4 regions of the Ruminococcus hominis genome follow, and region 1 is predicted to be linked to each of the others. Evidence: predicted binding sites of a transcription regulator. Region 1 holds the regulator's gene; each other region holds the start of a gene.
The links. Region 1 encodes HrcA, which represses chaperone genes, less so after heat shock. Its sites were predicted from a motif close to TGTTAGCACTCNNNNNNNNNGAGTGCTAACA; they were not measured.

Region 1 (8,408 bases):
ACACCACCCATTGTTTCGATTGACAATGACAATGGAGTTACATCAAGAAGAAGGATATCTCCTGCGCCAGCATCTCCTGCAAGCTTACCTCCCTGAACAGAAGCACCAAGTGCTACACATTCATCTGGGTTCAGAGATTTGCTTGGCTCTTTACCTGTCAGACGTTTTACTTCTTCCTGTACTGCTGGAATACGAGTAGATCCACCTACAAGAAGAACCTGACCTAATTCAGAAGCTGTGATTCCTGCATCGGAAAGTGCACGACGTACAGGTTCAGCTGTTTTTTCAACTAAATCACGAGTTAGTTCGTCAAATTTAGCTCTTGTAAGATTCATATCAAAATGTTTTGGACCTTCTGCTGTTGCTGTAATAAAAGGAAGGTTAATATTTGTTGTTGTAGCTGAAGAAAGCTCTTTTTTTGCCTTCTCTGCTGCTTCTCTTAATCTCTGAAGTGCCATCTTATCTGTAGATAAGTCTACCCCTTCTTTTGCTTTAAAATCAGCAAGCATATAGTCTGTAATCTTCTGGTCGAAATCATCTCCACCAAGTCTGTTATTTCCGGCTGTAGATAATACTTCAATAACTCCATCACCAATCTCGATGATAGATACATCGAATGTACCACCACCTAAATCGTATACCATGATTTTCTGCTCTTTTTCGTTATCAAGACCATAAGCAAGTGCTGCTGCTGTAGGCTCGTTGATAATACGTTTAACATCAAGTCCTGCAATTTTACCGGCATCTTTTGTAGCCTGACGCTGAGCATCGTTAAAGTAAGCAGGTACTGTGATAACAGCCTCTGTTACTTTTTCTCCAAGATATCCTTCTGCATCAGCTTTCAGTTTCTGAAGAATCATTGCAGAAATCTCCTGTGGAGAATACTTTTTGTCATCAATTGTTACTTTGTAATCTGTACCCATCTCTCGTTTGATTGAAGAGATAGTTTTGTCTGCATTTGTTACAGCCTGACGTTTTGCAGGTTCACCAACAAGACGTTCTCCTGTTTTTGTAAATGCAACAACAGAAGGTGTTGTTCTTGCTCCCTCTGTATTTGCGATAACAGTTGGCTGACCACCTTCCATTACGGCAACACAACTGTTTGTTGTACCTAAGTCAATACCAATAATTTTTCCCATGATATTTGTCCTCCTAATTTATCATTCTAAATTTACTGATTTACTACTTCTAATTTGCCACTTTTACCATGCTGTGTCTTACAACACTGTCACGATATGTGTAACCCTTCTGGAACTCTTCCACGACGATATTCTCGCCGACTTCCTCATCTTCTACGTGCATAACTGCATTGTGAAAATCAGGATTGAATTCCTGACCAACAGCCTCGATTGGTTTTACGCCTGCTTCACCGAGCGTTGTCATTAACTGTTTGTAAATTTTATCCATCCCTTCCATGAAAGGATGTGATTTTTCTTCCTCTGGCACAGCTGCCAGTCCGCGTTCAAAATTGTCCACGACTGGAAGAATTTTATCTATGATATCTTTCGCTCCTATTTCGTACATCTGTTTTTTCTCTTTATCTGTACGCTTGCGGAAGTTATCAAACTCAGCCATTTGACGAGTGAGACGATCTGTTAATTCTTCAATTTTTTCGTCTTTCTTGTCTTTCTTGTTCTTTTTACCAAATAATTTTTTCTCAGATTTTTCTGTCTCTTCTAATGCTTCATCTTCTAAAATTTCTTCTTCGGATCCATCAGCTTCAACAGCCTCTTCTGTTACCTCTTCAGATTCTTCCTCAACAGTTTGTGTGGCTTTTGCTTTTGCCTCTTCTACTGCTTCTTTTACCATATCTTCCTGACTCATTTTTTCCTCCACCAATTTTATTCTATATCCCGTTCGCTTAAATCTCTACGATTTAAAGTGTCCAGTTCATTCTTCAATGTCTGCAATGTTTTCATTACATGTTCATAATCCATACGCTTCGGACCAATAATACCGATTGTTCCACGCATTCCTTCACCTAGCTCATAAGTAGCTGTTACAACACTGCAATCTTTCATTGTCTTGACTGGAGTTTCATCGCCAATATAAACCTGTATTCCTGTATTCTCTTCATTTGAAAGAGTTTCTGTAACCAGTTCTGCAAGCTGTTGTTTTTCCTCAAAGGCACTTATTATTTCCTGTGCACTCTGTTTATCGCTTAATTCCGGATACTTAAAAATATTTGTCGCACCACATGTATAAATTTCCATATCATCTTCTACATGAATAATATCTGCAACAGCATCCAGCACATCGCTGATTACTTTACTGTGAATACCTGCCTGATCTTTTAATCTGGCGATCAGCCCAAGGTTAATTTCCTCAATAGACATGCCATTGAGGGAAGTGTTCAGAAGCATATTCAACTTTAGCATCGTCTCATTGCCTAACTCTTCATCAACTTCGATAATCTTGTTTTTGATTACATTTCCCGTCATTACAATAACTGCAACAATCTGTTCTGGATCCACCTGTGATAATTGAATGAATTTCAATGTATTCTTATGGTTGATCGGAGCAGAAATCATGGTTGCATAATTTGTATTATTTGCAAGTACTCTCGCTGCTTGTTTTAATACTTTATCAACCTTATCAGATTTTTCTAAAACAACATTTTTCAAATCTGATAATTCTTGTTCCTTATCGGCCATCAACATATCTACATATAACCGATATCCTTTATCCGAAGGAATTCTTCCGGCAGAAGTATGTGGTTGGAAAATATATCCCATATCCTCTAAATCTGCCATCTCGTTTCGAATTGTTGCTGAACTTAAATTCAAGTCGGTTGATTTCGAAAGAGTTCTTGAACCTACCGGCTCTCCGGTTTCAAGATAATTCTGGATAATTGCTTTAAGTATAATATGTTGTCTATCTGTTAATTCTATATCCATCTTCTTAAAACCTCCTCTCTCTTCGCTATTAGCACTCCACTTATTTGAGTGCTAACACCTTACAAGTAATAAGATAGCACCTTGATTTCCGTTTGTCAACACTGTTTATCATTTTTTTATAGAAATAAAAATTTATTATATATTTCTATAAAAAAGAAAAAACTCTGACATAAACAATCAAAGTTTTTCTTACTTTTATTAGTATTTGATTTTATGAAAGTAAAAATTCAGATAATACATAATTGCTGATATCCATTCCTCTGTGAGTAAGCATGAGATTATCTTCTTTACTTATTATCAATTCATCTTCTTCCAACCTTTTTATTATATTTCCATAAACTTCCCCAATTTCTTTACCAAAAAACTTGTGAAACTTATTTTTTGAAATTCCAGCTGTTTTTCTCAATCCCAAATACATAAATTCTTCCATTTGATTTTCTAATGTTAAGTATTCATGTTCTATTTCAATCGCTTGTTTTTGATTAATGGTTTGAATATATTTATCTCGATTCTTAACATGATTGAAACGGATTTGTTCTTGTATTTCTGAAGTATTTTTATTTTGAATGGAAATCAGAGAGGCTGCACCAGCACCAATTCCAAGATATTCCACTCTGTCCCAGTATCCAAGATTATGCCGACACTCTTTTCCCGGATATGCATAATTGGATATCTCGTAGCGGTGCATTCCACAACTTTCTAACATTTGAATGGTCATCTCTCCCATTGTATATTCATCATCTTCGGAAGGAAGTTTCCAGTCACCCGCATCAAATTGACCTTTACAATACCACTCATAAAAGTTCGTTCCTTCTTCTAATATCAAACTATATGCAGAAATGTGTTCAGGGTTAAGTGTTAGAATTTTTCTCAGTGTATTTTCCCAGCTTTTTAAAGTCTGTCCAGGAAGTGCTGACATCAGATCAATATTTCTATTCTTAAATCCTACTTGTTCAACAGCTTCCCATGTATTTAAAAAATCTTCGTAAGTATGAATTCTTCCCAACATTTTCAATTCTTTATTTTCTGTTGATTGCAATCCGATACTCACACGATTGATACCTGCCTGTTTATAGCTTCTTAATTTTTCAATGTTTACAGTTCCTGGATTCATCTCCATTGTAATTTCTGCAACAGGATCGATGGTAAAAATTTGATTTAGATTTTCAAAAATTAGTTTCATCTGATCTGCTGTCAAAAGAGACGGTGTTCCTCCTCCGAGGAAAACCGTCTTTACTATATATTCTTTTGCAAAATCTTTATAACGATTAATTTCTTTACATAAAGCCTGAACATAAGCATTTAATTCTTCTTTTGTTCCACTTGCAGAAAAGAAATCGCAATAATTACACTTTCTTACACAAAATGGTATATGGAGATATAATTCTAATTCTCTCTTCATATTAATCTTCATCTAATTTCAATACACTCATAAATGCTTTTTGTGGGATATCTACATTTCCGACTTGACGCATTCTCTTCTTACCTTCTTTTTGTTTTTCGAGAAGTTTTTTCTTACGTGAGATATCACCACCATAACATTTAGCAAGAACATCTTTTCGCATTGCTTTAACGGTTTCTCTGGCAATTACTTTTCCACCAATCGCTGCCTGAATCGGGATTTCAAACATTTGTCTTGGAATTTCCTGCTTCAATTTCTCACACATTTTGCGTCCACGTTCATATGCATTAGAACTATGGATAATAAATGAAAGTGCATCCACTTCTTCTTTATTAATAAGAATATCCAATTTGACAAGTTCTGAACGCTCATATCCTAACATTTCATAATCAAAAGATGCATAGCCTCTGGAACGAGATTTTAATGCATCAAAGAAATCATAAATAATTTCATTAAGTGGAAGGTGATACGTTAATACAGCTCGTTTTTCTTCAATGTATTCCATTCCCTGATATACACCGCGGCGTTCTTGACATAAATCCATAATTGCGCCTATAAATTCAGAAGTTACCATTATTTCAGCTTTTACAATTGGTTCTTCCATATAGTCGATCTCAGACGGATCCGGCAGGTTCGTTGGATTTGTGAGTTCTATTAAATCACCATTTGTCTTATGCACTTTATAGATTACACTCGGTGCTGTTGTAACCAAATCCAGATTGTACTCTCTTTCTAAACGCTCCTGGATAATTTCCAGATGAAGTAATCCCAAGAAACCACAACGGAATCCAAAACCTAACGCAATAGACGTTTCCGGTTCAAATTGTAATGCTGCATCATTTAACTGCAACTTTTCCAATGCATCTCTCAAATCAGGATATTTTGCTCCATCAGAAGGATAGAGCCCACAATATACCATTGGATTTACTTTCTTATAACCTGGCAAAGGTTCTGCACATGGATTTTGCGCATTTGTAATAGTATCTCCAACACGAGTATCTTTAACATTTTTCAAGCTGGCTGTAATATATCCAACCATTCCGGCTTCCAGTTCATCGCAAGGGATGAACTGACCTGCACCAAAATACCCGACTTCAACTACATCGGCCACAGCTCCTGTAGCCATCATCTTAATCGGAGTACCTTTTCGCACACTACCTTCTTTGATTCGGCAAAATACAATAACTCCACGATAAGAATCATATACAGAATCAAAGATCAAGGCCTGTAAAGGTGCCTTGGCATCACCTACCGGGGCTGGTATTTTCTCAACAATTGCTTCTAAAACATCCTCTACATTAAGACCTGTCTTTGCTGAAATCAAAGGTGCATCTTCAGCTTCAATTCCAATTACATCTTCTATTTCTTCTTTTACCCTCTCCGGCTCTGCACTCGGAAGATCAATTTTATTAATAACCGGCACAACATCAAGATCATGATCCAGTGCAAGATATACATTTGCCAATGTCTGTGCTTCTACTCCCTGTGCTGCATCTACAACCAAAATAGCACCATCGCAAGCTGCCAGACTTCGAGACACTTCATAGTTGAAATCCACATGCCCCGGTGTATCAATCAAATTGAAGATATATTCTTCCCCATCCTTTGCCTTGTATACTGTTCGGACGGTCTGTGCCTTGATCGTAATACCGCGTTCACGCTCCAAATCCATATTATCCAAAACCTGTGCCTGCATCTCACGATCTGTTAAAAGACCTGTTTTTTCAATAATACGATCTGCCAACGTAGATTTTCCATGATCTATATGTGCAATAATGCAAAAATTACGAATTTTACTTTGTTCTATTCCTGACACTTTTCTTCCTCCAAATTTTATTTATTTTGTAAAATATGATGTCGCAGTTATATTCTTTTATTAATACAATTATTTTGATGAATATTTTATTATAAACAACTCCACTGCCAGATTATCCGTTAACAATCCTGTTTTTACACGTTGTTCGATATCTGCACTGTATTCCATAACCATTCTTAGTTCAGATGTCTTAAAATATTTTGCCTGATCCATATATTTTCCAACTGCAAATGGATGTAACCCTGTTTTTGATGCAATTTCCTTTTTGCTATATCCTTTATTTGCCAAATGTTTTACCTGAAACAATATACGATATTGTCTGGTCATCAGAAAAAGGATTCGCATAGGGGGCTCTTTTAATGCAAGCAATTCGTAGTATAAATCCAAGGCTTTTTTTTGTTGCTTTTCAGCCACTGCATTGACCATATCAAAAATATGATTGGCAATTTGTGTAACACAGATTGCATCGACATCTTCTTTTGTAATGTCTGTTTTCTCCATAGTATAACTGAATAATTTTTCCAGTTCTTTTGTGATATTTTCCATATCTGTTCCGACTTTATTTAAAAAATAAATTATCGTCTGCTCTGTAACCTGTTTGTTTTCATTTCGAATCTTTCCTGCGACCCAACGTTTTAACGTATTTTCATCCTGAAATGGGAGTTCGACAACACGGCCTTTTGATTTTACTGCCTTAAACAGTTTACTTCTTTTATCTACCTCATCTTCGACAAAGATATAGTATGTGGTATCGGGCATTTCTTTTATATAATCTGCCAGATCTGCACCTGCACTTTTAAAAAAGCCGGTATTGTCAAATACGATTAATCTTCTTTCGGCAAAAAAAGGTAATGTTTCAGATAAATCAATCACGGATTTAACATCCACTCCTTTTCCTTCAAAATGTGCAAAATTCATCGTGTCGCCTTCTGGAAGCAATGCTTTTGTAAGGCGAGCCCGGTATTGTTTTTTTAAATATGCTTCTTCCCCATATAAGAGATATATTTGTTTAAATTGTCCTGTTTTTAAATCTTCATTTAAGCTTTTCATAACTTCTATATTATATCGGAAATACCTACTTTTTGCAAAACATTTATTCTCAAGTTTTTTCCATTTGTTTTTATATGTATTGCTCCTTGATGTTGTGTATTATAGATAGTACGTTTTTCCTTATTTAATCGTTCAAGAGTTTCTTGATGTGGATGCCCGTATCGATTCCTTACTCCTGCTGAGATTAACACAACGGAGGGAGAAGTTATTTCCAGGAACTTTTCAGGTGTAGAATTTTTCGAACCATGATGTGCAATTTTTAATATATCATACTTTCTTAAACTTCCGCTCTCGATTAATTGTGTTTCTCCTTCTCCTTCTAAATCCCCTGTAAATAGCATATCAAATTCATCAAATTTTAAATCTAAAACCATAGATGCTGCATTCCCATTTTCACCACTATAATTTTTTACCGGTCCTATACACGTTAATGTGAACGACATATTTTTTTTATATTCTACGAATTGCTGCCCCGCCGACATGATGATTACTTTAGTGTGATTTTCTTCTGCTGTCTTAGACAAATCTTTTAGTTTATCATCCCACACTTCCTTTACTGGTAATACCAGTGCTTTTATTTTTATATTCAATTTCTGGCTTTCCAACATCTCTTTGACTCCGTTTATATGATCTTCATCCCCATGCGATATGAAAATATAATCTAAACATCCAACACCTTTTGATTCCAAAAAAGGAATCAGGCGATAAAGACCTACCTGAGATACATCTGTGCTGCCTCCATCTATAAGACAGTTTGTTCCATTTGGGGTGCGGATAAAAATGCCATCCCCTTGTCCGACATCCAACATCGTGATTTCCAAATTTCCTTTTTTATGGTAGGACAGACAAACAATTCCACATAATGCAATTATACAAACTACACTTCTTATAGCAAAATATCTGCTTTTCAAACAAATTCTTTGGCTTTCTTTTTTTTCTGTTTCTATAAGATCTTTTCTACTTTTTGATTTATATTTCTGCTTTTCGGCCTGAATATCCCAATATTTCCATATAAAATAACTTATCAATAATATTATATAATATGTCAGCATTATCCATATCGAGGGCTTTCCTGTCACAATCCTGCCAAACGGAACATCTATCATAAACATACACAACTTTTCATATCCCCATAAAATAGCCTTACAAAATTGTAAAATCAAGTTACCGATTGGATAAAAAATGAATAAAAATAATATGCCTACAATCCCAACTCCAATTAAAATCGACATACAAGGAATTA
Region 2 (8,408 bases), 330 kb from region 1:
AGTGATGTTTATGGACAGGCTGCTGTGAAAAGAGCAACGGAAATTGCCGTGGCAGGAAATCATAATTTATTGTTGATCGGACCTCCGGGCAGTGCAAAATCTATGATTGCAAAGAGAATTCCAACAATATTTCCGGAAATGACAAGAGAAGAGAGTATAGAAATTACAAAAATATATAGTGTGTTGGGAATGTTGGAAGAAACAGACCCTCTTATTTGTACAAGACCATTTCGAAGCGTACATCATACAGCAACAAAAACATCCTTGGTTGGAGGCGGAAGAATTCCAAGACCGGGTGAAATCAGTCTGGCACATAGCGGCGTTCTATTTTTAGATGAATTACCGGAGTTTTCAAGAGAGGTACTGGAAGTGCTGAGACAACCATTAGAAGAGCATCAGATTCGGATTGCAAGAGCACAGGGAACATATCAGTTTCCGGCTAATTTTATGCTGGTCGGAGCGTTAAATCCCTGTCCTTGCGGATGCTATCCCGATTTGAACAAATGTCGGTGTACAGAAAGAGAAATACAGCAATATATCGGAAAATTAAGTCAGCCATTTCTTGACCGGATGGATATATGTGTGGAGGCACCGAGAGTGGAATATCAGGTTTTGAAAGAAAAAAGAAGAGAAGAAAAATCTGAAGAGATACGAAAACGTGTTTCAAAAGCAAGAAAAATACAGCAAATACGATACCAATCAACAGGAATTTTAACGAATGCAGAATTGGAAGGGAAACAGCTAGAGAAATATTGCAGACTTGGAAAAAAAGAAGAACAAATGATGCGACAGGCATTTTCAAGGCTCGGTTTAACTGCACGAACATATTATAAAATATTGAAGGTAGGACGTACAATTGCAGATTTAGATGAGTCAGAAAATATTGAGCTGAGACATTTGCAGGAGGCCATAGGATATCGGGCTATGGATAAAAAATATTGGGGGAAATAGAAATGATACAAAATGAAAAAAAATATGAATATTGGCTGGCTTCTATTCAGAATTTGTCAGATAATAAAAAACATAAATTGAGAGAGCATATGAATTCTGCCAAGCGTGCTTATTATATAGAAGAAACAGAATTAAACACACTAAATTTTTTGTCGGAAAAGGAAAAAAATGTGATAAAACAGGCACAAAAGGAGTTGAATCCGGATTATGTGCAAGAAGAGTTGGAGAAAAAAGGAGTTTCTGTTGTTTTACGGTTTGAAGAAAAATATCCACGACAATTGCAGTCGATACCAGACAGACCATATGCGATATTTTATAAAGGAAGTTTGCCAACAACAGAAAAATATAGTGTGGGAATTGTAGGGGCGAGACAGTGTACGCCATATGGAGAAAAATATGCTTTTGAATTTGCACAGCAGCTTGCACAACATCGGGTGCAGATTATCAGCGGTCTTGCGAAAGGAATTGATGGAATTAGTCAGAGAGGAGCATTGATGGGAGGCGGACAAACATTTGCAGTCCTTGGCAATGGTGTGGACATTTGTTATCCAAGAGAAAATATCGGTCTGTATCATGATATTATCGAACAAGGTGGTGGAATTTTATCAGAATTTCCACTTGGAGCGCCACCTTTGGGATTCCAATTTCCAAAACGGAACAGAATTATCAGCGGTCTTTCAAATGTGTTATTGGTTATAGAAGCAAGAGAAAAAAGCGGCTCATTGATTACTGCTGATATGGCACTGGAGCAAGGGCGAGATGTCTATGCATTGCCCGGACCAATCAACAGTGCTTTGAGTTCGGGATGTAACCGGCTTATATGGCAAGGTGCAGGTATATTGTTATCACCGGAACAATTACTGGAAGAACTTGGGATTATAAATGTAGCAGAAAGTGTCGAATTTAAAGAAAAAGAACAAGAAAAGAAAAAAGTGCTTGAAACAAAGGAAAATTTGGTGTATAGTTCAGTTGGTCTTTATCCTAAAAGTGCGAATCAAATTATGGAGGAAACAGGACTACAGGTTTCTATCGTTTTTCAAATTTTGAGTGCATTACAGATACAAGGCTTAATTCGGGAAATATCAAAAAATTATTATATAAAAGTATGAGAAAGCTAGATGAATGGCAGAAATTCTGCCTATAATGGAGGAAAATGTTTTTATGGCACATTATCTTGTTATTGTGGAGTCACCTGCAAAAGTAAAAACAATCAAGAAATTTTTAGGAAGCAATTACACAGTGGCAGCTTCAAATGGACATGTAAGGGATCTCCCAAAGAGTCAGCTCGGTATCGATGTGGAGAATGATTATGAACCGAAATATATTACGATCAGAGGAAAAGGAGATATTCTTGCAAATCTGAGAAAGGAAGCAAAAAAGGCTGATAAAGTGTTTCTTGCAACTGACCCGGACCGTGAGGGAGAAGCTATTTCCTGGCATCTTGCAGCGGCGTTAAAATTGGACGACAAGAAGATGCGTCGTATTACATTTAATGAGATCACAAAAAATGCAGTCAAAGCATCATTAAAAGCTCCAAGAGAGATTGATATGGATCTTGTGGATGCACAGCAGGCACGTCGTGCATTGGACCGTATGGTTGGATACAAGATCAGTCCACTGCTTTGGGCAAAAGTGAAGAGAGGCTTGAGCGCAGGTCGAGTACAGTCTGTTGCACTGCGTATTATTGCAGATCGTGAAGATGAGATTAATGCATTTATTCCGGAAGAATATTGGACATTGGATACAATTTTAAAAGTAAAAGGTGAAAAACGTCCATTGACTGCAAAATTTTATGGAACGGTTGACAAAAAAATAACGATTCATTCAGAGGAAGAGATGAATCAGATTTTGAAAGAGCTGGAGAATGCAGAATATAAAGTGACAGATATAAAGACAGGGGAGCGTTCAAGAAAAGCACCTCTGCCATTTACAACAAGTACATTGCAGCAGGAAGCATCAAAGGTGTTAAATTTTGCAACACAGAAGACAATGCGTATTGCACAGCAGTTGTATGAAGGAATTGATGTCAAAGGGAATGGAACAGTCGGTGTCATTACCTATCTGCGTACAGATTCAACACGAATTTCAGAGGAAGCAGATGCAGCAGCAAGAAGTTATATTTCAGAGACTTATGGCAGTGAGTTTGTAACGGAAGGCAGTACAGAGAAAAAGACAGGTAAGAAGATTCAAGATGCGCATGAAGCAATCCGACCTTCTGATATTACAAGAACACCAGCATCATTGAAAGACTCTTTGACAAGAGATCAGTTTAGATTATATCAGTTGATTTGGAAACGTTTTACTGCAAGTAGAATGAAACCAGCAGTGTTTGAAACAACTTCTGTAAAAATCGGTGCGGCAAAGTATGTATTTACAGTATCTACATCAAGATGTGTGTTTGAAGGATTCCGCACAGTTTATACAGAGGCTGATGAAGAAAAGGAAGTAAGTAATGTTCTTGTGAACGGATTGAGTACAGAATCTGTTCTTACAAAGAAAGAGGATGAAACAAAACAACATTTCACACAGCCACCGGCACATTATACAGAAGCATCTCTTGTAAAGGTATTGGAGGAGCAGGGAATTGGACGACCAAGTACGTATGCACCGACAATTTCAACGATCATTGCAAGACGATATGTTACAAAAGAGGGCAGAAACCTGTATATGACAGAAATCGGAGAGGTTGTAAATAATATCATGAAGCAGTCCTTCCCAAGTATTGTGGATGTGAGCTTTACAGCAAATATGGAAGGGCTTCTGGATATGGTAGAAGAAGGAAAGGTCGCATGGAAAGAAGTAATCCGTAATTTCTATCCGGATTTGGATGAAGCAGTTCAAATTGCAGAAAAGGAACTGGAGAGTGTTAAGATTGAAGATGAAGTTACAGATGTGATATGCGAAGAGTGTGGACGTAATATGGTTGTAAAATATGGACCACATGGAAAGTTCCTCGCATGTCCCGGATTCCCGGAATGTAGAAATACAAAACCATATCTTGAGAAGATTGGAGTTCCGTGTCCTGTTTGCGGCAAGGAAGTTGTAATCAGAAAAACGAAAAAAGGAAGACGTTACTACGGATGTGAGAATAATCCGGAATGTGAATTTATGTCTTGGCAGAAACCATCGAAAAAGAAGTGTCCGAAATGTGGAGGATACATGGTTGAAAAGGGAAATAAGCTGGTTTGTGCCGATGAAAAATGCGGATACGTAGAGACGATTGAAAAAGAGAACGCATAATAAAAAGTTTATCTAAGTCGAGAAGACTCCCACTTCTTTAGGTGGTGAATAATAGCAAACTTGTCTCAGTGGGAGTCCAATCTCCGACTGAGATAAACGCTCCGCGAGGATGCGCAGTGATTCTGATAGGAATATGTCAGCTTCGCTGACCAGAATCACGCGCCAAGTCTCACGGACGTTCGACTTGAATGAAATATTCAAAAGAAATATGAGCACTTTGATTGAAAAGTTAGGAATTGTATGATAATATACCCTTATATGGTGATTTAATATGAGTTGTACATACAATTCGGACATGGAGGAAAATGATGAGTGTACAGTTATTAGATAAAACAAGAAAAATCAATAAATTATTGCATAACAATAATTCGAGCAAGGTTGTATTCAATGATATTTGCGCTGTCATGACAGAAATTCTTGATTCGAATGTACTGGTTGTAAGTAAAAAAGGAAAAGTTTTAGGTACAAGTAAATCAGTCAATGTAAAAGAAATCAAAGAATTATTGGAAGAACGTGTGGGCGCTCATATCGATAAGATGCTGAATGAACGTTTGCTTAGCATTTTATCTACAAAAGAGAACGTCAATCTTGAGACTCTTGGATTTTCAGGGGATGTTGTGAAAGGCTATCAGGCAATTATCACACCAATCGACATTGCAGGAGAGCGTCTTGGAACGTTATTTATCTACAAGCAAAATGAAGGATATGAGATTGACGACATTATTTTGAGTGAGTACGGAACAGCGGTAGTCGGACTTGAGATGCTTCGTTCAGTTAATGAGGAAAGCGCAGAAGAGACAAGAAAAGAGCATATTGTTCAGTCTGCGATCAGTACATTATCTTTCTCAGAGCTTGAGGCAATTGTTCACATTTTTGATGAATTGAATGGAACAGAAGGAATCCTTGTGGCAAGTAAGATTGCAGATCGCGTCGGAATCACAAGATCAGTAATCGTAAATGCATTGCGCAAATTTGAAAGTGCAGGAGTTATTGAATCGCGTTCTTCAGGAATGAAAGGTACTTATATCAAAGTGTTGAATGATTATGTATTCACAGAATTAGAGAAGATTAAAAAAGAAAGAATGTAATTTGAAAGTTCAACCAGAAAGGGTATCAGTATTCTGATGCCCTTTCGTTTTCAGAAAAAAGATCCATTCATAATTTTTAAAGGTGTAGAATAATATAAAGGAGGACCGAAAATGTACGAAGGAAATGCAGTTGCGCTGCAAATGATAAAAACAATTTCGGCGGATGGAGTATTTGATGATGCAACACATCGTTGTCAGGTGTTCCGCTACGATATGGAAGAAGATTATATTTATTTGAAATTGAGAGAGAACGATCTTAAAGCAATTTCACTTGATGCAAAATATCAGTGTTATATTTCAACCAGAACAGAACTGCTATCCTGCAGTGGAGTAGTAAAAGAACGTTATCAGTCAGAAAACGGTAATATACTGGTATTTCGGATTGAAAACGGGTTTTATGTTTTAGACAGAAAGAACAAATAAATATAGATAAAAAATTTATAAACTCTGTTGACAAATAGTTAGCAGAGTGTTATTTTATATTCATGGGTTAGCACTCGAGAGAAATGAGTGCTAATAAATAGCTTTTTAAGGAGGAATTACAATGAAATTAGTACCATTAGGTGATAAAATTGTATTGAAGCAGTTAGAAGCAGAGGAAACAACAAAGTCTGGTATTGTATTACCTGGACAGGCAAAAGAAAAACCACAGGAAGCAGAAGTAATTGCAGTCGGACCTGGCGGTAATATAGATGGAAAAGAAGTAACAATGCAGGTGAAAGTCGGAGATAAAGTTATTTACTCTAAATATGCAGGAACAGACGTAGAGCTGGAAGGCGAGAAATATATCGTTGTAAAACAGAGCGATATCTTAGCAATCGTTGAGGCATAATATAGAAGAATAAAAAGGCGGAGAACAGTATCCGCTTTTTAAAATGAGAAGCAGAATTTGCAAGATAGAATTGGAGGAGTTATATCATGGCAAAAGAAATTAAATATGGTGCAGAAGCCAGAGCGGCATTAGAAGCAGGTGTGAACAAACTTGCTGATACAGTAAGAGTAACAATCGGACCAAAAGGAAGAAACGTAGTATTGGATAAATCTTTTGGAGCACCACTGATTACGAATGATGGTGTTACAATTGCAAAAGAAATTGAACTTGAAGATGGATTTGAGAACATGGGAGCACAGCTTATCAGAGAAGTTGCTGCGAGAACAAATGATGTGGCAGGAGATGGTACAACAACAGCAACAGTTCTCGCACAGGCAATGGTTAATGCAGGAATGAAGAACCTGGCAGCAGGTGCTAACCCAATCGTACTTCGTAAAGGTATGAAAAAAGCAACAGACAAAGCTGTAGAAGCAATTGCAGATATGAGCAGCAAAGTAACAAGCAAAGAGCAGATTGCAAGAGTTGCAGCGGTATCTTCAGGAGATGAGTCTGTCGGACAGATGGTAGCAGATGCAATGGAAAAAGTTTCTAACGATGGAGTTATTACAATCGAAGAATCTAAAACAATGCAGACAGAGCTTGACCTTGTGGAAGGTATGCAGTTCGACCGTGGCTATATTTCAGCTTACATGGCAACAGATATGGAGAAGATGGAAGCAGTTCTGGATGATCCATATATTTTAATTACAGACAAGAAGATTTCTAATATTCAGGATATCCTTCCTGTTTTGGAACAGATTGTTCAGTCAGGAGCAAGACTTTTGATCATTGCTGAAGATATCGAAGGAGAAGCACTTACAACATTGATCGTAAATAAATTGCGTGGAACATTTAATGTAGTAGCTGTAAAAGCACCGGGATATGGTGACAGAAGAAAAGAAATGCTTCAGGATATCGCTATTTTGACAGGTGGTCAGGTGATTTCAGAAGAACTCGGTATGGATCTTAAAGAGGCTACAATGGATCAGCTTGGACGTGCAAAATCTGTAAAAGTTCAGAAAGAGAATACAGTTATCGTAGATGGCTGTGGAGATAAAGAAGCTATCAGCGGAAGAGTTGAACAGATTAAGAAAGCAATCGATGAGACAACATCAGATTTCGATCGCGAAAAATTACAGGAAAGACTTGCAAAACTGGCAGGTGGAGTAGCTGTAATCCGTGTTGGTGCTGCAACAGAGACAGAGATGAAAGAAGCAAAGCTTCGTATGGAAGATGCTTTGAATGCGACAAGAGCAGCTGTTGAAGAGGGAATTATCGCAGGAGGTGGTTCTGCATACATCCACGCTTCAAAAGAAGTTGCAAAACTTGCCGATGAATTGGAAGGCGATGAGAAAACAGGTGCTCAGATTATTCTGAAAGCACTGGAAGCACCATTGTTCCACATTGCACATAATGCAGGACTGGAAGGATCTGTTATAATTAATAAAGTTAGAGAATCAGAGCCAGGAGTTGGATTTGATGCATATAAAGAAGAGTATGTAGATATGGTAAAAGAAGGAATTCTGGATCCGGCTAAAGTTACAAGAAGTGCATTACAGAATGCAACAAGTGTAGCATCTACATTATTAACAACAGAGTCTGTTGTTTCAACAATTAAAGAAGATACTCCTGCAATGCCAGCTGGTGGAGCAGGCGGAATGGGTATGATGTAATAAACATTCTATTGAAAATAGAGAAGAGCCCGGTACAACGTACCGGGCTCTTTTTCGGCATATCAGGAAGTGATTTTGACAGGTTTAATAGATAGGGTTATAAAAGAATATTAGCAAAAATAATGGGTATAAAATAAAGAACAAATAATTCAAATTTTGGTGCGAGATTACTCTTGACAAGTATACTTAATTTTTGTAGTATATCAGATAAATATTTACGACAATATTTACGTTTGGAGAAAGAGAGGAAGATAATCATGGGTAAAATTATTGGAGAAGGAATTACATTTGATGATGTGCTGCTGGTTCCGGCATACTCGGAAGTGATTCCAAATCAAGTAGATTTATCAACACATTTAACAAAAAAAATTAAACTGAATATTCCAATGATGAGTGCAGGTATGGATACTGTTACAGAACATCGCATGGCAATTGCAATGGCTCGTCAGGGAGGAATCGGTATCATTCATAAGAACATGAGCATTGAGCAGCAGGCAGAAGAGGTTGATAAGGTAAAGAGATCAGAGAACGGAGTTATTACAGATCCATTTTATCTTTCACCGGAACATACATTGGCAGATGCGA
Region 3 (8,408 bases), 760 kb from region 1:
TAACCATATGCAGTATCAAATCCAAAATCCGGAAGGATTTGCCAGAATGCTCAAAAAAATTATTGAGACAGATAGATTACCTGAATTGGTATTTTGAAAGAAGGTATCAGAAAAATGTTATTATTGTTGCAAAATGTATTGTACTGTCTGCTGTATGCATCCCTGATAAAATGTGCAGTGAGGAACGACGGGCGTAACTGTTTATATTTTTATCCAAAAGAATATGTAGAAGAAGCACAGAAACGTGGAATTGCTGATAAAGAAACTGTGATGAAAAGGTCAAAGTGGTTTATGATACCATTTTGTATTATTATATTTGTGGCTCTGATCTTGATTATTTCTGTTTGGAATCATGTTATGGATTTTAAAACGGCATATCTTCAAGCCTGTCTTTTTCTTGTGGTCATGAACTGGTTTGATGGTATTGTGATTGACAGATTATGGGTGGCGCACAGCAGAATCTGGCATATAGATGGTATGGAAGGAATTCCGTATGTAAAGCCTTGGAAGACTGTGTTGGTAAAACGAGGGGCGGCTACTGTACTGTATTTGGTGGTTGCATTTGTAGTAGCAGGGATTGTGGAATTACTTGGTAAAATATGATAAATTTCAGTTTCATTAAGTAAAAATATTTTGTTGTAGAGACAGAGGTGTATTTAATTATGAACTTTTTATAGAGTGTATGGAGAAATCCGTATGCTCTTTTTTGATTTGGAAAAAGTAATGCAAAAAAAGTATTTTTGACCGCTGTTAAACATGTGCTGTCCCTTTCGATATATGAAGGAATTATTTTTCCTGCATATTTTATAGAAAAGAGGATGAAGATATGTCAGAAAAAAGATGTTATACAGTTCAGGAATTACAGGAGATATTGGGAGTCAGCAGACCGACAGTCTATAATCTTTTAAAGAAGAAAGAATTTCGCTGGTCTTGACATAGGACCAGTATCTGCTAAGTGGAAACTGAATACAAGGAAAAATAAAAAATCTAAACAGTAGACTTGACAAATTCCTGTAATGAGTTAAAATATAACAGTGTTATATAGTACTGTTATATTTTAAAAAGAAGTTTAGAGGATACGAAAAGAATGTCGACGAAAGCAGAAGATACACAGAAAAACATATTAGATACAGCCAGAAAACATTTCCTGAAAGAGGGTTTGACAGGAGCATCTTTAAGAAATATTGTAAAAGATGCAGGGCTTACTACTGGCGCATTTTACAAATATTATCCGACGAAAGAGGCACTTTTTGATGCACTGACAGATCCCTATATGGAACATATTTATCAGATTTATGATCAGATTGTTGAGGCGTTTGAAAAGCTTTCAGCCAGTGACCAGACAAGGAATATGTCGGATACATCCAGTGATGGGATGGAACAGATGGTTGATTATATCTATGATCATTATGATAATTTTAGATTATTGTTGAAATGCGGAGACAGTGGAAAATTTGAACTATTCATACACAATATGGTAGAGCGGGAAATGAAGTCCAGCTTGAATTATATGGAAAAGATGAAAGAGAACGGTGTGAAAATACCGATTGTAGAGGAAAGCCTTATGCATATGATCTATACGGGATTTTTTTCATCAGTATTTCAGATTATTGAGCATGATATAGATAGAGAGACTGCAAAGAAAAATGTAGATCAACTGAAAGAATTTAATACAGGTGGCTGGGAGCGATTGTGGAATATTGAGTTTCCGGTATAACTGATGTAAGAATCCGGAATAGATTGTATGTGTTGCAGGTTTTGGATTTCTGAATAAAGTTCAGACAGGATAATAATATCAGGTGGTTGATGCCAGTAGACCACCTATTTTATTATATGTTGGTTAGCGCAAACTAACAGAAGGTAAAACAATAAAACGAACGTAAGGAGTGAAAAGATGTGAAAGAAAAAAAGAAGTCGGCAGTCAGCTGGATCCTGACGTGGGCCGGACAAAAAAGAATTGCCTATGTGTGGAGTGTGTTACTTGCAATAGGAAATGTGATTTTTAAGATTTTGCCGTATTTTATTATTGCAGATGTAGTAAAGCTGTTTTTAAATGGTGAAAAGGAGTTTGAAATATATCTTGCAAAAGCGGTTCTGATTGCATTATCGTTTATCATTGCAGAACTGCTTCATTCACTTTCGACAGCATTGTCACATAAAGCAACGTTTGCAGTACTTGCAAATATAAGAAAATCTTGCTGTGACAAGCTGGCGCGGGTACCTCTTGGCTATGTGAAAGACACACCTTCCGGTACATTTAAAAATATTATGGTGGAAAGAATCGACAGTATCGAGACAACACTGGCGCATATTGTCCCGGAATTCACGTCCAATCTGCTGGCACCGATTGTGATTTTGATTTATTTCTTCCTGACAGACTGGAGACTGGCACTTTGGTCATTGGTGCCGGTTATAGTGGGATTTCTTTCCTATTTTGGAATGATGATGGATTATAAACCAAGCTTCGAGAGAACGGTTCAGACAACAAAAGATCTGAATGATGCGGCAGTGGAATATATTGACGGAATCGAAGTGATCAAGGCATTTGGAAAGACAGAAAGTTCTTATGCAAAATTTACAAAGGCGGCTTTTGAATATGCAGATTCCTTTATTTCCTGGATGAAACGGTGCTCGATCTTTCATGGACTGATGATGGTGGTCACACCTTATACGCTTCTTACGGTATTGCCGTTTGGGGCACATTATGTAGCCAATGGAACACTTGCGATTTCAAATTTTGTCATCTGTATTATTTTATCACTTGGAATCGTTGGACCGTTGATCACAGTGGGTTCCTATACAGATGATCTTGGCAAGATCGGAGTGATTGTTGGTGAAGTGGCAGGAATTCTGGAACAGCCGGAGCTTGAACGTCCAGAGAAAAGTAAAAGTGTTCCAAAAGACAACTCCGTTACTCTTGAAGATGTCAGATTTGGTTATCACGACAAAGAAATCCTGCACGGAGTAACTATGGAGCTGAAAGCAGGAACGGTAAATGCAATCGTAGGACCTTCCGGAAGCGGCAAGTCGACCATCGCAAAGCTGATTGCGTCCCTATGGGATGTGGATTCCGGAAGCATCAAAATCGGTGGAGTTGATGTCAAAGAACTGGCATTTGCAGATTTTAATCGGAAAATTGCATATGTTGCACAGGACAATTATCTGTTTAATGAAACAGTCCGTGAAAATATTAGACAAGGAAATCCGGATGCTACAGATGAACAGATCATCGAGGTGACAAAGAAAAGTGGATGCTATGAATTTATCATGCAGTTGGAGAATGGATTTGATACGGTTGTAGGAGGTGCAGGAGGACATCTGTCAGGTGGCGAGAGGCAGCGTATCTCCATTGCAAGAGCAATGTTAAAGGATGCTCCGATCGTGATCCTTGATGAGGCAACTGCCTACACAGATCCGGAAAATGAGGCAATTCTGCAGAATTCTATCGCAAAACTGGTAGCAGGGAAGACCCTGATCGTAATAGCACACAGACTTTCTACTGTTAAGGACAGTGACCAGCTCTTTGTTGTAAATGATGGAAATGTAACAGCACATGGCACACATGAGGAACTTCTGGTGTCATGCCCGCTTTATAAGGAAATGTGGAATGCCCATATTTCTGTAAAAGATACGGTGAAGGAGGGAGAATGATATGTTTGGGATTCTGGCAAAATTCTTTCGTTTTTCAGGCAGAGAAAATGGCAATAAATTTAAACTGTCGATAGTGATCGGACTCATAGAGGATCTTGCCTCAGCAATGAAGATTCCGGCTATTATGTACATACTGATTGGTCTGCTGAGTGAGAAACCGACAGGAAAATATATTGGAGGCTCCGTTGCGATTATGGTTCTTGCAATTGTAGTCGATGTAATCTGCAAGAGATACTCTACAGTGCTTCAGACAGAGGGAGGATATAATGCAAGTGCTTTTATGAGAATCAAGATTGCAGAACATCTGCGATATCTGCCGATGGGGTATTTCAATTCCAATAGTATCGGGGAAATTTCTTCCATTACAACCAATACAATGGAAATACTTGGCGATGTGGCTGCGAGAGTGGTTATGCTGACAATGCAGGGAATTCTGGAAACATCAATGATCATTCTTATGCTGTTTATTTTTGACTGGAGAATCGGACTGATAGCTGCAGCAGGAGTACTTATTTTCTTTGGGGTCAATTCTGTGATGCAGAATGCGGGTAAAAAAGATTCAGAGCAAAAAGTGGTATGCGATACGGAGCTTGTAAACCAGATCATGGAGTATCTGCAGGGAATATCAGAAGTTAAATCATATAACTTGCTTGGGAAACAGGCGAAAAGATTAAATGATGCAAATGAAGCATGTGAAAAGATCAATACAAAGATGGAAATGCTGTTTGTGCCCTATCATTTTCTGCAAAGTGTGATAACAAAAATTACAGGTGCTGTGATCGTGGCTTGCAGTGCATATTTTTATATTAATGGAACTATGAGTGCGGTCTATGCGATCGGTATGACAATTTCAGCATTTATGCTTTATGCCAGTCTGGAATGTGCAGGAAATTATTCATCTCTTTTACATGTGGTAAGTGTATGTGTAGATAAAGCAAATGCAATATTGGAGCTGGATACCATGGATATCGACGGCAAAGAGATTCAGCCGGAAAATTACGATATCAGACTTTCTAATGTTTCGTTTTCTTATGACAAACGGAAGATCATTGATGATATATCGCTCTCTATTCCGCAGAAAACGACGACAGCAATCGTTGGACCATCTGGTGGAGGAAAATCAACACTTTGCAATCTGATTGCCAGGTTCTGGGATGTGGATTCCGGGGAAGTGACACTTGGAGGTGTGAATGTAAAAGACTACAGCATGAACAGTCTGATGAGTAATTTCTCATTTGTGTTTCAGTCGGTGTATTTGTTTGCAGACACCATTGAGAATAATATTAAATTCGGACGCCAGGATGCAAGTCATGAGGAAGTGGTGGAAGCGGCGAAGAAAGCATGTTGTCATGATTTCATCAGCAAACTTCCGAATGGATATGACACAGTGATCGGAGAAGGAGGAGCCACACTTTCCGGTGGTGAGAAGCAGCGTATTTCGATAGCCAGAGCGATTATGAAGGATGCGCCAATCGTCATATTGGATGAAGCAACGGCAAATGTTGATCCGGAGAATGAAAAGGAGCTGATGGATGCAGTAGATGCACTTACAAAGGAAAAAACGATTATTATGATTGCCCACAGATTAAAAACAGTTAGACATGCAGACCAGATTGTGGTTGTTGACAAAGGACGAATTGTGCAGCAGGGAATACATGAGCAACTAATGAAGCAGGAAGGTATTTATAAGAGATTTGTGGATGCAAGGCAGCAGGCGGTAAGTTGGAAACTGGTGCACTGAGAAATCAAGGCGTTCACAAAATCTTCACAAAATAATTAGCACTCAACTCTTGACAGTGCTAATAACAGGTGCTATAGTACAACTAGAACAAAGGAAGAGGGAAATAAAAGAGAAAGCCTCAGATCCGAAAGTTCAAGAATACAACACTTTTGCAAATCAAAAGTGCTAACATATATGGATTCAAAAAAAGGAGAGATGACTTATGTTAAGACCTAGTATTTTTGGAGAAAGTTTTTTAAATGATTGGAACGATTGGGATAACTGGATGAATTTTTCATTCCCGGATGTAGAGAAAAAGTTGTATGGAAAACATGCAGCACATGTAATGAAAACAGATATTAAAGAACATGATGATGGATATGAATTGGTAGTAGATTTACCGGGATTCAAGAAAGATCAGATTCAGGTAGAATTGAAAGATGGTTATTTGACTATCAGCGCAGAGAAAGGTCTTGAAAAAGACGAGAAAGAGAAAAAAGGAAAATACCTCAGACAGGAACGTTATTCAGGAAGCACAAGCCGTACATTCTATGTAGGTAAAGATGTTACAGAGAATGATATTCATGGAAAATTTGAGAATGGTATTTTGACACTCGATATCCCGAAGAAAGAGGAGAAGAAAGAAGTGGAAGCAAACCACTTTGTAACCATTGAGGGATAGGATAAAAAGAGCTCCCTGGGAAGTCCTGGGGAGCTTTTTCTAAATAAGAGGAAAATTTTATGTGTTGTTGATTTGAAATAAGTTGATAGATGCTGTTAAGGCAATGCTTTGAAAAAATATCAGGAGGTGATATGAATGGCAAAGAGGGATTATTATGATGTATTAGGGGTTAGTAGAAGTGCAAGTGCCTCAGAGATCAAGAAAGCTTATAGGAAGCTTGCAAAAAAATATCATCCTGATACGAATGCGGGAAATAAAGAAGCAGAACAGAAATTCAAAGAAGTTACAGAAGCGTACAATGTATTAAGTGACGAAGAAAAGAAAAAAATGTATGATCAGTTTGGTCATGCAGCATTTGACGGAAGTACACCAAATGGAGCATATCAAGGTAATGCAGGAAATTATGGTTCTGGTTTTGGCGGCTCTTACAGCGGAGCATATCAAGATGCGAATGGCGCTTATCACGAATATCATTTCAACAGCAGTGACATGGGAGACATTTTTGATGATATGTTTGGAAATATCTTCCATGGTGATGAAAGCGGCAAAGGTTTTGGCAGTTTTAGAAGCGGAAGTACCGGTGGTTTCAAAGGCTTTGGAAGTGGCGGAAGCAAAGGCTTTGGCGGGCAATATTATCAAAATGCACCACAAAAAGGTTCTGATATCCACGCAGATGTAACAGTAGGATTTGATGAGGCAGCATTTGGCTGTGATAAGATAATTACATTACAAAATCCATCAAATGGAAGCAGTCAGTCGTTAAAAGTACACATTCCGGCCGGTATTGATACCGGAAAAAGTGTACGGCTTCGAGGAAAAGGACAGCCGGGATTTCAGGGCGGCGAAGCCGGAGATTTGTTCTTGAAAGTGACAGTTGCCAATAAACCGGGATATGAACGAAAAGGTTTGGATGTTTATACAACGATACAAATTCCATATACAACAGCAGTATTCGGAGGCGAAGCAAGAGTACACACGTTGTATGGCGATGTGATGTGCAAGATTAAAGAAGGAACACAGTCAGGAAGCAAGATTCGATTAAGAGGAAAAGGAATTGTTTCCATGAAAAATGCATCCGTGCATGGAGATCAGTATGTCACAGTGGAAATTCAAGTGCCGAAATATTTGAATCAAGAAGCAAAAGAAAAATTAAAAGAATATCAGAGAGCGTGTGCGTGATAAAAAATAGTACACGCGGATAATAGAAAGAGACTTTACACTATGCTATAATATTTACGATAAAGGCAGAGCGTGTAAGGTCTTTTTTTACTTTATACAAAAGCCTTTCCATTTTACACAAAGGAAATAAATAAAAATGTCGAATATAAATGAGTATAATTGGGATAAATTGTTAAAAATAAAAACAAGTGGCAGAGATGATACAAAAGCAGACCAACATTGCTATCCGTATGAACCTACGCCATATTGTGTACTTGAGAGACTGGCAAACAGCGGGTATATCAAGAAAAATAATTGCGTGATCGATTATGGTTGTGGAAAGGGCAGGGTTGATTTTTTCTTATCTTATCAGACAAGATGTAAAAGTGTCGGAATAGAATATGATGAACGGATTTACAAAGATGCCTGCAATAATCAAGACACTGCCGTTTCCGGCTCAAGAACCGAATTTTTACTTCAAAAAGCAGAAACATATTCATTAGAAAAACAAGAAGACAGGATGTTTTTCTTCAATCCATTTTCAATAGAAATATTGAGAAATGTAATAGCTCGAATTATTCAATCATATTATGCAGAACCAAGACAAATGTTGTTGTTTTTCTACTATCCGTCAGATGAGTATATTGCGTATCTGATGACGGTAGATGAATTGACATTTGTTGACGAGATCGAGTGTATGGATTTGTTTGAAGGAAACAATAAACGTGAACGAATTATGATTTTCGAGATAGGAAATGAGTAGAAAAATAATGGATTTGTGTTGAAAATGTTGCCGGAAATTGTAAAGCATGTGGATATTTGTTATAATAAAAAATATTTGCAATTCAAAGGGGAAAATACAAGTAGAAAGGAATAGAGAAATGAAAGAAAAAATTCATGCATTGACAGAAGAAATGTTGGAAAATATGGGGAGATTGGTAGCAATTGATTCTCAGCTGGGGACACCAGAGGAAGGAAAACCATTTGGCGAGGGACCTGCAAAAGCTCTGGAAGAAGGGCTTAAGATTGCGGAAGAGCTTGGATTTAAAACAGTAAATCTGGACAATTATTGTGGATATGCAGAGATGGGAGAGGGCGAAGAAATCATCGGAATCGCAGGACATCTTGATATTGTTCCGGTAGGTGGAGACTGGAATTATGATCCATTTAAGCTTACAAGAGATGGAGATTATGTAT
Region 4 (8,408 bases), 320 kb from region 1:
TGTAAAACGTATTATGCGTTTTAAAGGAAATGATGTAACAGGCGATATTCATCTTGGAGATTGGGGATACCAGATGGGTCTGATCATTACAGAGTTGGAGAAACGTCAGCCGGATCTTCCATATTTCGATGAGAGCTTTGAGGGAGAATATCCAAAAGAGGCACCATTTACCATCGGAGAGCTGGAGGAAATTTATCCAACTGCAAGCGGTTATGCAAAAGAACACGAAGAGTATCGTGAGAAGGCATTACAGGCTACTTATCTGCTTCAGAACGGACACAAAGGATATCGTGCGATCTGGAAGCATATCATGAACGTATCAGTTACAGATTTGAAAAAGAATTATAAGAATCTGAATGTTGAATTTGACCTTTGGAAAGGTGAGGCAGACGCACAGAAATATATTCCGGGTATGGTAGAGATGCTCAAAGAAAAAGGGTTTGCACATGTAGATGAAGGTGCATTGGTCGTTGATGTTCAGGAAGAAGGAGATAAAAAAGAAATTCCACCATGTATGATCTTAAAATCAGACGGAGCAGCTCTTTATGATACAACAGATCTCGCAACATTGGTAGAGCGTGAAGAATTATACAAACCGGATGAAGTGATTTATGTCGTAGATAAGCGTCAGGAATTACATTTTGTTCAGGTATTCCGTTGTGCTAAAAAATGTGGTATTGTGCGTCCGGAAACGGGGCTGAAATTCCTTGGATTCGGTACAATGAATGGAAAAGACGGAAAACCATTTAAGACAAGAGAAGGCGGAGTTATGCGTCTGGAGAATCTGATCCGTGAGATTGATGAAGAGATGTATAAGAAGATTATGGATAATCGTACTGTTGAGGAAGAAGAGGCAAGAAATACAGCAAAAACAGTAGGACTTGCTGCAATCAAGTATGGCGATCTCTCAAATCAGGCCTCTAAAGACTATGTGTTTGATGTGGATAGATTTACTTCATTTGAGGGAAATACTGGTCCGTACATTTTGTATACGATTGTACGTATTAAATCAATTCTTGGTAAATATCAGCAGGATGGCGGTATCATTGAAGATTTGAAACTTCAGGAAGCAACAAATGAGTCTGAAAAAGCTTTGATGCTTGAGATTGCAAAATTCAATGAAATGATTAACAATGTTTATGCAGAAATCGCACCACATAAAATTTGTGCATATATTTATGATGTGGCAAACGCATTTAATAAATTTTATCATGAGACAAAGATTTTGGCAGAAGAAGATGCTCAGAAGAAAGCCGGCTATATCGCATTGTTAAAGCTTACAAAAGATGTGCTGGAGACATGTATTGATTTATTAGGCTTTGAAGCACCGGAAAGAATGTAAACAATAAGAAGAAAATGTTTGTATAAACGAATTCTATAAACAACAAATAACAGCCCTTTCCTATATATGGGAAGGGCTGTTGTGAAATGGAGAAAAGAATGACGGAAAAATTATTTTACAAAGACAGTCATATGCAGATGTTTCAGGCAATTGTACAAGAGTGTTGCAAGGATGGAGAAAATTATAAAATCCGTTTGGATCGCACGGCATTTTTCCCGGAAGGCGGAGGACAATATGCTGACCATGGAACTTTGAATGAATATGAAGTGCATGATGTTCAGGAAAAGCAAGGCGATGTGTGGCATTATACTTCGCATCCGTTTGAAGCGGGAGATGTTGTGGAAGGAAAAATTGACTGGCAGGAACGTTTTGAAAAGATGCAGCAACATACAGGAGAACATATTATATCCGGGCTTGTGCATGCAAGATTTGGATATAACAATGTAGGATTTCATTTGGGAGATGATTCCTGTACGATGGATTTTGATGGGGAAATTTCAAAAGAGGAACTGGCGGAAATTGAGTGGAAAGCGAATGAAGCAGTTGTAAAAAATCTGGAAGTACAGGTTACATATCCATCAAAAGAAGAATTAGAAAATATTGCTTATCGAAGTAAAATTGAAATTGAAGGTCAGATTAGGATTGTGACGATACCAGGATATGATGTATGTGCATGTTGTGCACCACATGTAAAAACAACAGGAGAGATCGGACAGATTAAACTGACAAATGCACAGCGTTATAAAGGCGGCGTGAGAATTACGATGCTCTGTGGTTTTCGGGCACTTTGCGATTATAGGAAAAAATTATCAGCAACAAGGCAGATATCTGCAAGTCTCTGTGCAAAAGAGAATGAAACGGCCGAGGCAGTGGAACGTTTAAAAGAAGAAAATAACGCATTAAAACAAGAGTTGGACAGACAGAAAAAAATGTTGTTGGAGTACAAAGTGAAAGAAGTAGATCCGACTCAGAAGATAGTCTGTTTATTCGAAGAAGGTCTGGATGGGGAAGGACCACGATTTTTAATGAATCAGGTATTAGAAAAACAACATGATATTTGTGCTGTGTTTAACAGACAGCCGGAAACATCAGAAGAAGGAATGTTGTCATATCGCTATGTGATTGGAAGCAAAACATTGGATATGAGATTATTGGTAAAAGAACTGAATTCGCAGTTTCGAGGAAGAGGCGGCGGAAAACCAGAGATGGTGCAAGGTTCACTATTTGGAGATGAAGAGAGCTTGAGAGGGTGGATACAAGAGAAAGGAGAGGCTTTGAGAAATGAATAATAAGCCGATAAAAAATCCGTTTTGGTACGTATTTGGCCCACTGTTTGTTTACTGGATTGTAGGAATCTGTGTTAGTATCGGGACAGCGTGTGTACTGGTAATAGGAAATGTAGATGAATTTGCGAAGGTGATAAGTGGAATTGATACAGGGAGTGCAGATGCTATGACAATGGCAATGCAACAGTGTTCATTACTTGCCATGAAGTTAGAATTAAAATATGCACTTGAGATACAGTGTGTAAAAGCAATCTGTTCCATTTTTGCCTGCTCTGTTTTCTATTTTAAAGATCGTAAACGAGAAAAAGAAGAAAATGCACAGATGCCAGAGAAAGCAACCTGGTCTAAATATATATTTTTGTTAGTGTTTGCAGTTGCATATAATATTGGCGTGAGTTGTTTATCTTATATGGTGCAATTAGTGTCAGGAAATAGTAGTTTTCAAAATACGTCGGCAATATTTTATAATTCGAAATTTTGGCTTCAGATTGTCGGATTGAGTATTCTGGTGCCAATTATGGAGGAATTGTTATTCCGTGGGATTATTTATAAAAGAATGCGGACAAAAACTCCATTTTTGAGGGCGGCAATGTTTTCCGCCATTTTGTTCTCGTTTATGCACAGCAATGCAATACAGATGGTAAATGCACTTGTGTTGGGATTGGTTTTAGCGTATGTTTATGATAAATATGGTTCATTTAAAGCACCGGTGTTTACACATATGATTGCCAATTTGACGGCAGTAATAGGAACGAACACGGGAATCTTTAATGGTTTTGCAAAAAGCCCGGAGATACTTGGCGTTACCGTTGTTATATGTACATTTGTGGCAGCAGTGATGTTCACAATGATCCAGAGAATGGATACAGGTCTTAAACCGGAACAACCGTCTGATAAATCAGATGATTCCCAGAAACCGAATCTGGATATGTTCCGTTAATATAGTGTGAATTAATTGAATATAGAAAATGTTAGCACTCGTTTGAATTGAGTGCTAAAAAGTTGTTGACTTTTGGTCATTCTCGTATTAGAATACTCTTTAGATGGTAAAAATGATACTGCTTACAGAAGAATTGCAGATGGTATCATCCAATTAACTTCAGATTAACAGTAAAATGATTTATAAAAGAGGAGTGTTTACTATGACAATGAAGAAAGGTAGTTTATCAATTGACAGCGAAAATATTTTCCCGATTATAAAGAAATGGGTATATTCAGATCACGATATCTTTGTGCGTGAGCTTGTGTCGAACGGATGCGATGCAATCACAAAATTGAAAAAGCTTGATATGATGGGAGAATATGAACTTCCAGATAATTATAAAGCAAAAATTCAAGTGATTGTAAATCCAGAAGAGAAAACATTAAAATTTATTGACAATGGTCTTGGTATGACAGCTGAGGAAGTTGAAAAATATATTACACAGATTGCATTTTCTGGTGCTACACAATTCCTTGAGAAATATAAGGATAAAACAACAGAAGATGAGATGATCGGACATTTTGGTCTGGGATTCTATTCAGCATTCATGGTTGCAGATGAGGTACATATCGATACACTTTCTTATCAGAATGATGCAACTGCTGTACACTGGGTAAGCGAAGGCGGTACAGAGTACGAGATGCAGGATGGAAATAAGCAGGAAGTCGGAACAGAGATCACACTGTTTTTGAATGAAGATTGTCTTGAATTTGCGAATGAATATCGTGTAAGAGAAGTGTTGGAGAAATACTGTTCATTTATGCCGGTAGAAATTTTTTTAAGCAAAGCGAATGCAGAACCGGAGTACGAGACAATCGATGAGGCGGATGTTCTGGACACAGATGAAGTAGTTGAGCATATCACAGAAGAGCCGAAAGAAGGGGAAGAGGGCGAAGCAAAACAGAAAGCAAAAATTGTAAAACGTCCTGTTTCAATCAGTGATATTCACCCATTGTGGACAAAGAATCCAAGCGAATGTACAAAAGAAGATTACATTGATTTCTATAGAAAAGTATTTATGGATTACAAAGAACCATTATTCTGGATTCATTTGAATATGGATTATCCATTTAACTTAAAAGGAATTTTGTATTTCCCTAAGATTAATACAGAGTATGACTCAATTGAAGGAAAGATCAAATTGTATAACAATCAGGTCTTTATCGCAGACAATATTAAAGAAGTGATTCCTGAATTCTTAATGGTATTGAAGGGTGTGATTGATTGTCCTGATTTACCATTGAACGTATCGCGTAGTGCACTGCAGAATGACGGATTTGTAAATAAAGTCGCAGATTACATTTCTAAGAAGGTTGCAGATAAGCTGAACGGAATGTTCAAGACTGACAGAGAAAATTATGAGAAATACTGGGATGATATCAGCCCATTCATCAAGTTTGGATGCTTAAAAGATGAAAAATTCGGTAGTAAAGTAAAAGATTCCATTCTTTACAAAGACTTGGAACACAAATATCTGACTTTGGAAGATTGCATTAAGGCAAATAAAAAAGAAGATGCTGAAACTGAAGAGACAAAGACTGAGACAACAGAAGGAACTGACGCAGCAGAGAATTCTGAACAGGCTGAAAAAGAAAAAACTACTGTTTATTATGTAACAGACGAACAACAGCAGAGCCAGTATATCAACATGTTTAAAGAACAGGGACAGGATGCGATTCTGCTGACACATAATATTGATTCTGCATTCATTACTTATCTGGAGCAGAAACATGAAGATGTGAAATTTATGAGAATTGATGCCGATGTACATGAGTCTTTGAAAGATGAAGTATCTGAAGATGAGAAAGAAGAATTCCAGAAGACATCGGACAGTATCGTAGAGATTTTCCGTAAAGAGCTTGGAAATGATAAGCTGGATGTTAAAGTAGAAAAACTCAAAGATGATAATGTGGCATCGATGGCTGTACTGTCAGAAGAATCCAGACGTATGGCAGAGATGATGAAGATGTATGGAATGAGTGGCATGGATCCAAGTATGTTTGGAACACAGGCAACACTGATTTTAAATGCAAATCATCCATTGGTTAAATTTGTTGTAGAGCATAAGAGAAGCAAAAATGTATCAATTATTTGTAAACAGCTCTATGACCTGGCAATGCTGGCTCATAAGCCATTAAATCCGGAAGAGATGACAGCATTTGTACAGAGAAGCAATGAGATTATGATGCTTTTGACAAAATAAAATGAAGTGACAGGGACATCCTGTATATAGAAGAGAGCAATTTCTGTTAAGAATATTCTTGGTGGAGGTTGCTCTCTTTTTATATATCAGATGTGAGATGACTCCCACCTCTGTAGGTGGCGAGTAACAAATCAGTATCAGTGGTGGGAGTCAATCCCTCATCTGATATAGCCTCCGGCAGGATTGCATGACATACTTCTTCTGCGCATCTCGCAGCAAGAATGCAGAGGCATTCTTGAATAGGAAGAGTTTTCTTATTAACAAACCTAGTTGACAAACAATATTATATGACATATAATATTGGAAAAGAAATAATATTACAAATAGAATAATATGATACATAAATGAGGTGATGGAATGGTATTTAACACAGGTGCTGCCTTATTGGACGCGATTGTTCTTGCTGTTGTGTCAAGAGAAACTGAGGGTACTTATGGTTATAAGATTACACAGGATGTACGTAAAGCAATTGATGTATCGGAATCTACTTTATATCCGGTGCTCAGGAGACTGCAGAAAGATGAATGTCTGGAAGTATACGATAAGAGTTATGACGGAAGAAACCGACGTTATTATAAAGTAACGGAAAAGGGAATGGCACAGCTTAATTTATATAAAATTGAATGGAAGAACTATTCTAGCAAGATACAGGATATATTTGAAGGGGGTGTGGGAGTATGAACCGCAAACAATTTATGGAAGAATTAAGCCAACTGCTCATAGGAATATCAGAAGAAGAAAGAGTAGAAGCACTGCAATATTATGAAGATTATTTTGATGATGCAGGAGCTGAGAATGAGCAGCAGGTAATAGAGGAACTAGGTACTCCGCAGAAGGTTGCCTCAACTATATGTCTGAATCTGGAACCAGGAAGTGAACAGAATGGTGAATTTACAGAATCTGGATTTCAGGATGAACGATTTGAGGAAAAAGCAACACCTGCCGCAAGAAGCCCGCGGACAAAAGAAGGGGACACCTATTCATATAATGAAGCTTTTGGAGAGCAGGATTATCATAGTTCTTATAATAACATGGGACAAGGGCAGAAACCATGGACGAGCAAGACATTAAAAATCATCTTGATCATTGCAATTATCCTGGTTGGTGCACCGGTTGTGGTTCCGGTTGGAATAGGAATTGTAGCTGCTGTATTGGGACTTGTGATAGCGGCATTTGCAGTCTTTGCAGGTCTGGTGGTCGCATCAGTGGGGATTGGAATAGCCGGAATCGCAGTAGCTGTACTTGGAATCGTGGCAGCAGTTGGATTCCCATCGGCGATGATAATGGTTGGTGTCGGATTGATTATGTTGGCACTTGGTCTGGTGGCAACGGTTGCAACTGTAAGATTGTGTATGGTTATGTATCCAGCAATATTTCGAATTTTTGTTAATATTTGCAGATGGCCATTTTATCGAGGAAAGGCGGTGGGTAATGTATGAAAAAGCAATGGAAGATATTCTGGGCGATTTGTGGCAGCCTTGCTGCAATCGGAGTGATTTGTTGTATTGTCGGTGTGATATTAGGCGGTTCATTTTTTAGAAGTATTGTAAAAGATAGGGATTTTGATTATATAACCTTTGAAGCGGAAAATGACTTGGAAATAAAAGGAGAAGAACAGCAGACATTTTATGGAATAAAAGAGCTGGACGTAGATGTATCGCAGGTGAATGTACAGCTCGAAGAGTATGATGGCAGATATTTGACAGTAGAAACGGTTGATATTCCGGACAATGTTTTAAATGAAATCTCTTATACGACAGACGAGTCTTCATTAGAGATAGAATTGGGAGATTCAAAAAGAATTAAGAAATTATTGTCAGATAATACAAAGGCAACGATAAGAATAAAAGTTCCATCTCGTTCATTACAAGAAGCAGATATTTCGGTGGGAGCTGGAAGCTTATATATCAGTCAGATACAAGTTGAAGAATTAAAGGTAGAAGTAGGAGCCGGTCAGGCAAAGATAGAACAATTTGTTTCAAATTGTGCAGAATTTCAGTGTGGAGCAGGAGAAATGCAGATTGCAGGCGAAGCAGAATCAACAGAAGTTGAATGTGGAGTCGGAAGTATCATTTATCAGGCAAAAGGAAGAGAGGACGAATATAAGTACCAAGTGGAAAGCTCTCTGGGAGAAGTTACTGTAGGAGGCAGGTCATGTGGTGGGATTGGTTCAGGTACAGAGATTTCTCGTGATGGAGCAAAAAAAGAATTATATATAGAATGTGGAATCGGTCAGGTTCAGGTGAAATTTCAAAAGTAGCAAGTGATTTATACAAATATAATATGAAGAGGAGAACATATCATGAAAAAATTATATCGATCAAAAGAAAGCAGAATGTTATGTGGTGTATGTGGAGGTGTAGGAGAATACTTTAATATCGACCCAACATTGGTTCGATTAGGAATGGTGCTTCTGGCTGCATGCAGTTTCGGAACAGGTGTATTAGCGTATTTTATTGCAGCTGTGATCATTCCAGATGAGCCGTCTGCTTTCTAGAAAGAATATAGAATCATGAGAAAAGGCATTCATGTAGAATGTCTTTTTGCATTTATGGGTATACTCTGAAAAAAAGAAAGGGGTATCCATGATGAAAA

Region 2: H8S40_RS08765 (co-chaperone GroES) is a predicted target of HrcA. The motif match lies at 5,768-5,798, and genes of this name have one in related genera.
Region 3: H8S40_RS03920 (Hsp20/alpha crystallin family protein) is a predicted target of HrcA. The motif match lies at 5,426-5,456, and genes of this name have one in related genera.
Region 4: htpG (molecular chaperone HtpG) is a predicted target of HrcA. The motif match lies at 3,598-3,628, and genes of this name have one in related genera.

Annotation. Positions count from the first base shown of each region.
Region 1 covers NZ_JACOPE010000001.1:1,647,504-1,655,911, forward strand. Annotated here, with positions in the region: gene dnaK (molecular chaperone DnaK) at 1-1,139, opposite strand, end outside; gene grpE (nucleotide exchange factor GrpE) at 1,189-1,824, opposite strand; gene hrcA (heat-inducible transcriptional repressor HrcA) at 1,842-2,897, opposite strand; gene hemW (radical SAM family heme chaperone HemW) at 3,109-4,299, opposite strand; gene lepA (translation elongation factor 4) at 4,301-6,115, opposite strand; gene holA (DNA polymerase III subunit delta) at 6,185-7,165, opposite strand; gene H8S40_RS07365 (DNA internalization-related competence protein ComEC/Rec2) at 7,171-8,408, opposite strand, start outside.
Region 2 covers NZ_JACOPE010000001.1:1,981,308-1,989,715, reverse strand. Annotated here, with positions in the region: gene H8S40_RS08790 (YifB family Mg chelatase-like AAA ATPase) at 1-951, shown strand, start outside; gene dprA (DNA-processing protein DprA) at 954-2,060, shown strand; gene topA (type I DNA topoisomerase) at 2,113-4,191, shown strand; gene codY (GTP-sensing pleiotropic transcriptional regulator CodY) at 4,500-5,279, shown strand; gene H8S40_RS08770 (hypothetical protein) at 5,391-5,702, shown strand; gene H8S40_RS08765 (co-chaperone GroES) at 5,824-6,111, shown strand; gene groL (chaperonin GroEL) at 6,198-7,823, shown strand; gene guaB (IMP dehydrogenase) at 8,081-8,408, shown strand, end outside.
Region 3 covers NZ_JACOPE010000001.1:889,880-898,287, forward strand. Annotated here, with positions in the region: gene H8S40_RS03890 (hypothetical protein) at 1-97, shown strand, start outside; gene H8S40_RS03895 (hypothetical protein) at 115-603, shown strand; gene H8S40_RS03900 (helix-turn-helix domain-containing protein) at 827-934, shown strand; gene H8S40_RS03905 (TetR/AcrR family transcriptional regulator) at 1,088-1,717, shown strand; gene H8S40_RS03910 (ABC transporter ATP-binding protein) at 1,897-3,651, shown strand; gene H8S40_RS03915 (ABC transporter ATP-binding protein) at 3,653-5,392, shown strand; gene H8S40_RS03920 (Hsp20/alpha crystallin family protein) at 5,595-6,053, shown strand; gene H8S40_RS03925 (DnaJ C-terminal domain-containing protein) at 6,189-7,232, shown strand; gene H8S40_RS03930 (SAM-dependent methyltransferase) at 7,369-7,974, shown strand; gene H8S40_RS03935 (M20 family metallopeptidase) at 8,093-8,408, shown strand, end outside.
Region 4 covers NZ_JACOPE010000001.1:1,966,720-1,975,127, reverse strand. Annotated here, with positions in the region: gene argS (arginine--tRNA ligase) at 1-1,342, shown strand, start outside; gene H8S40_RS08715 (alanyl-tRNA editing protein) at 1,441-2,631, shown strand; gene H8S40_RS08710 (CPBP family intramembrane glutamic endopeptidase) at 2,624-3,568, shown strand; gene htpG (molecular chaperone HtpG) at 3,771-5,813, shown strand; gene H8S40_RS08700 (PadR family transcriptional regulator) at 6,171-6,494, shown strand; gene H8S40_RS08695 (DUF1700 domain-containing protein) at 6,491-7,252, shown strand; gene H8S40_RS08690 (DUF4097 family beta strand repeat-containing protein) at 7,249-8,073, shown strand; gene H8S40_RS08685 (PspC domain-containing protein) at 8,116-8,310, shown strand; gene H8S40_RS08680 (alpha/beta-type small acid-soluble spore protein) at 8,399-8,408, shown strand, end outside.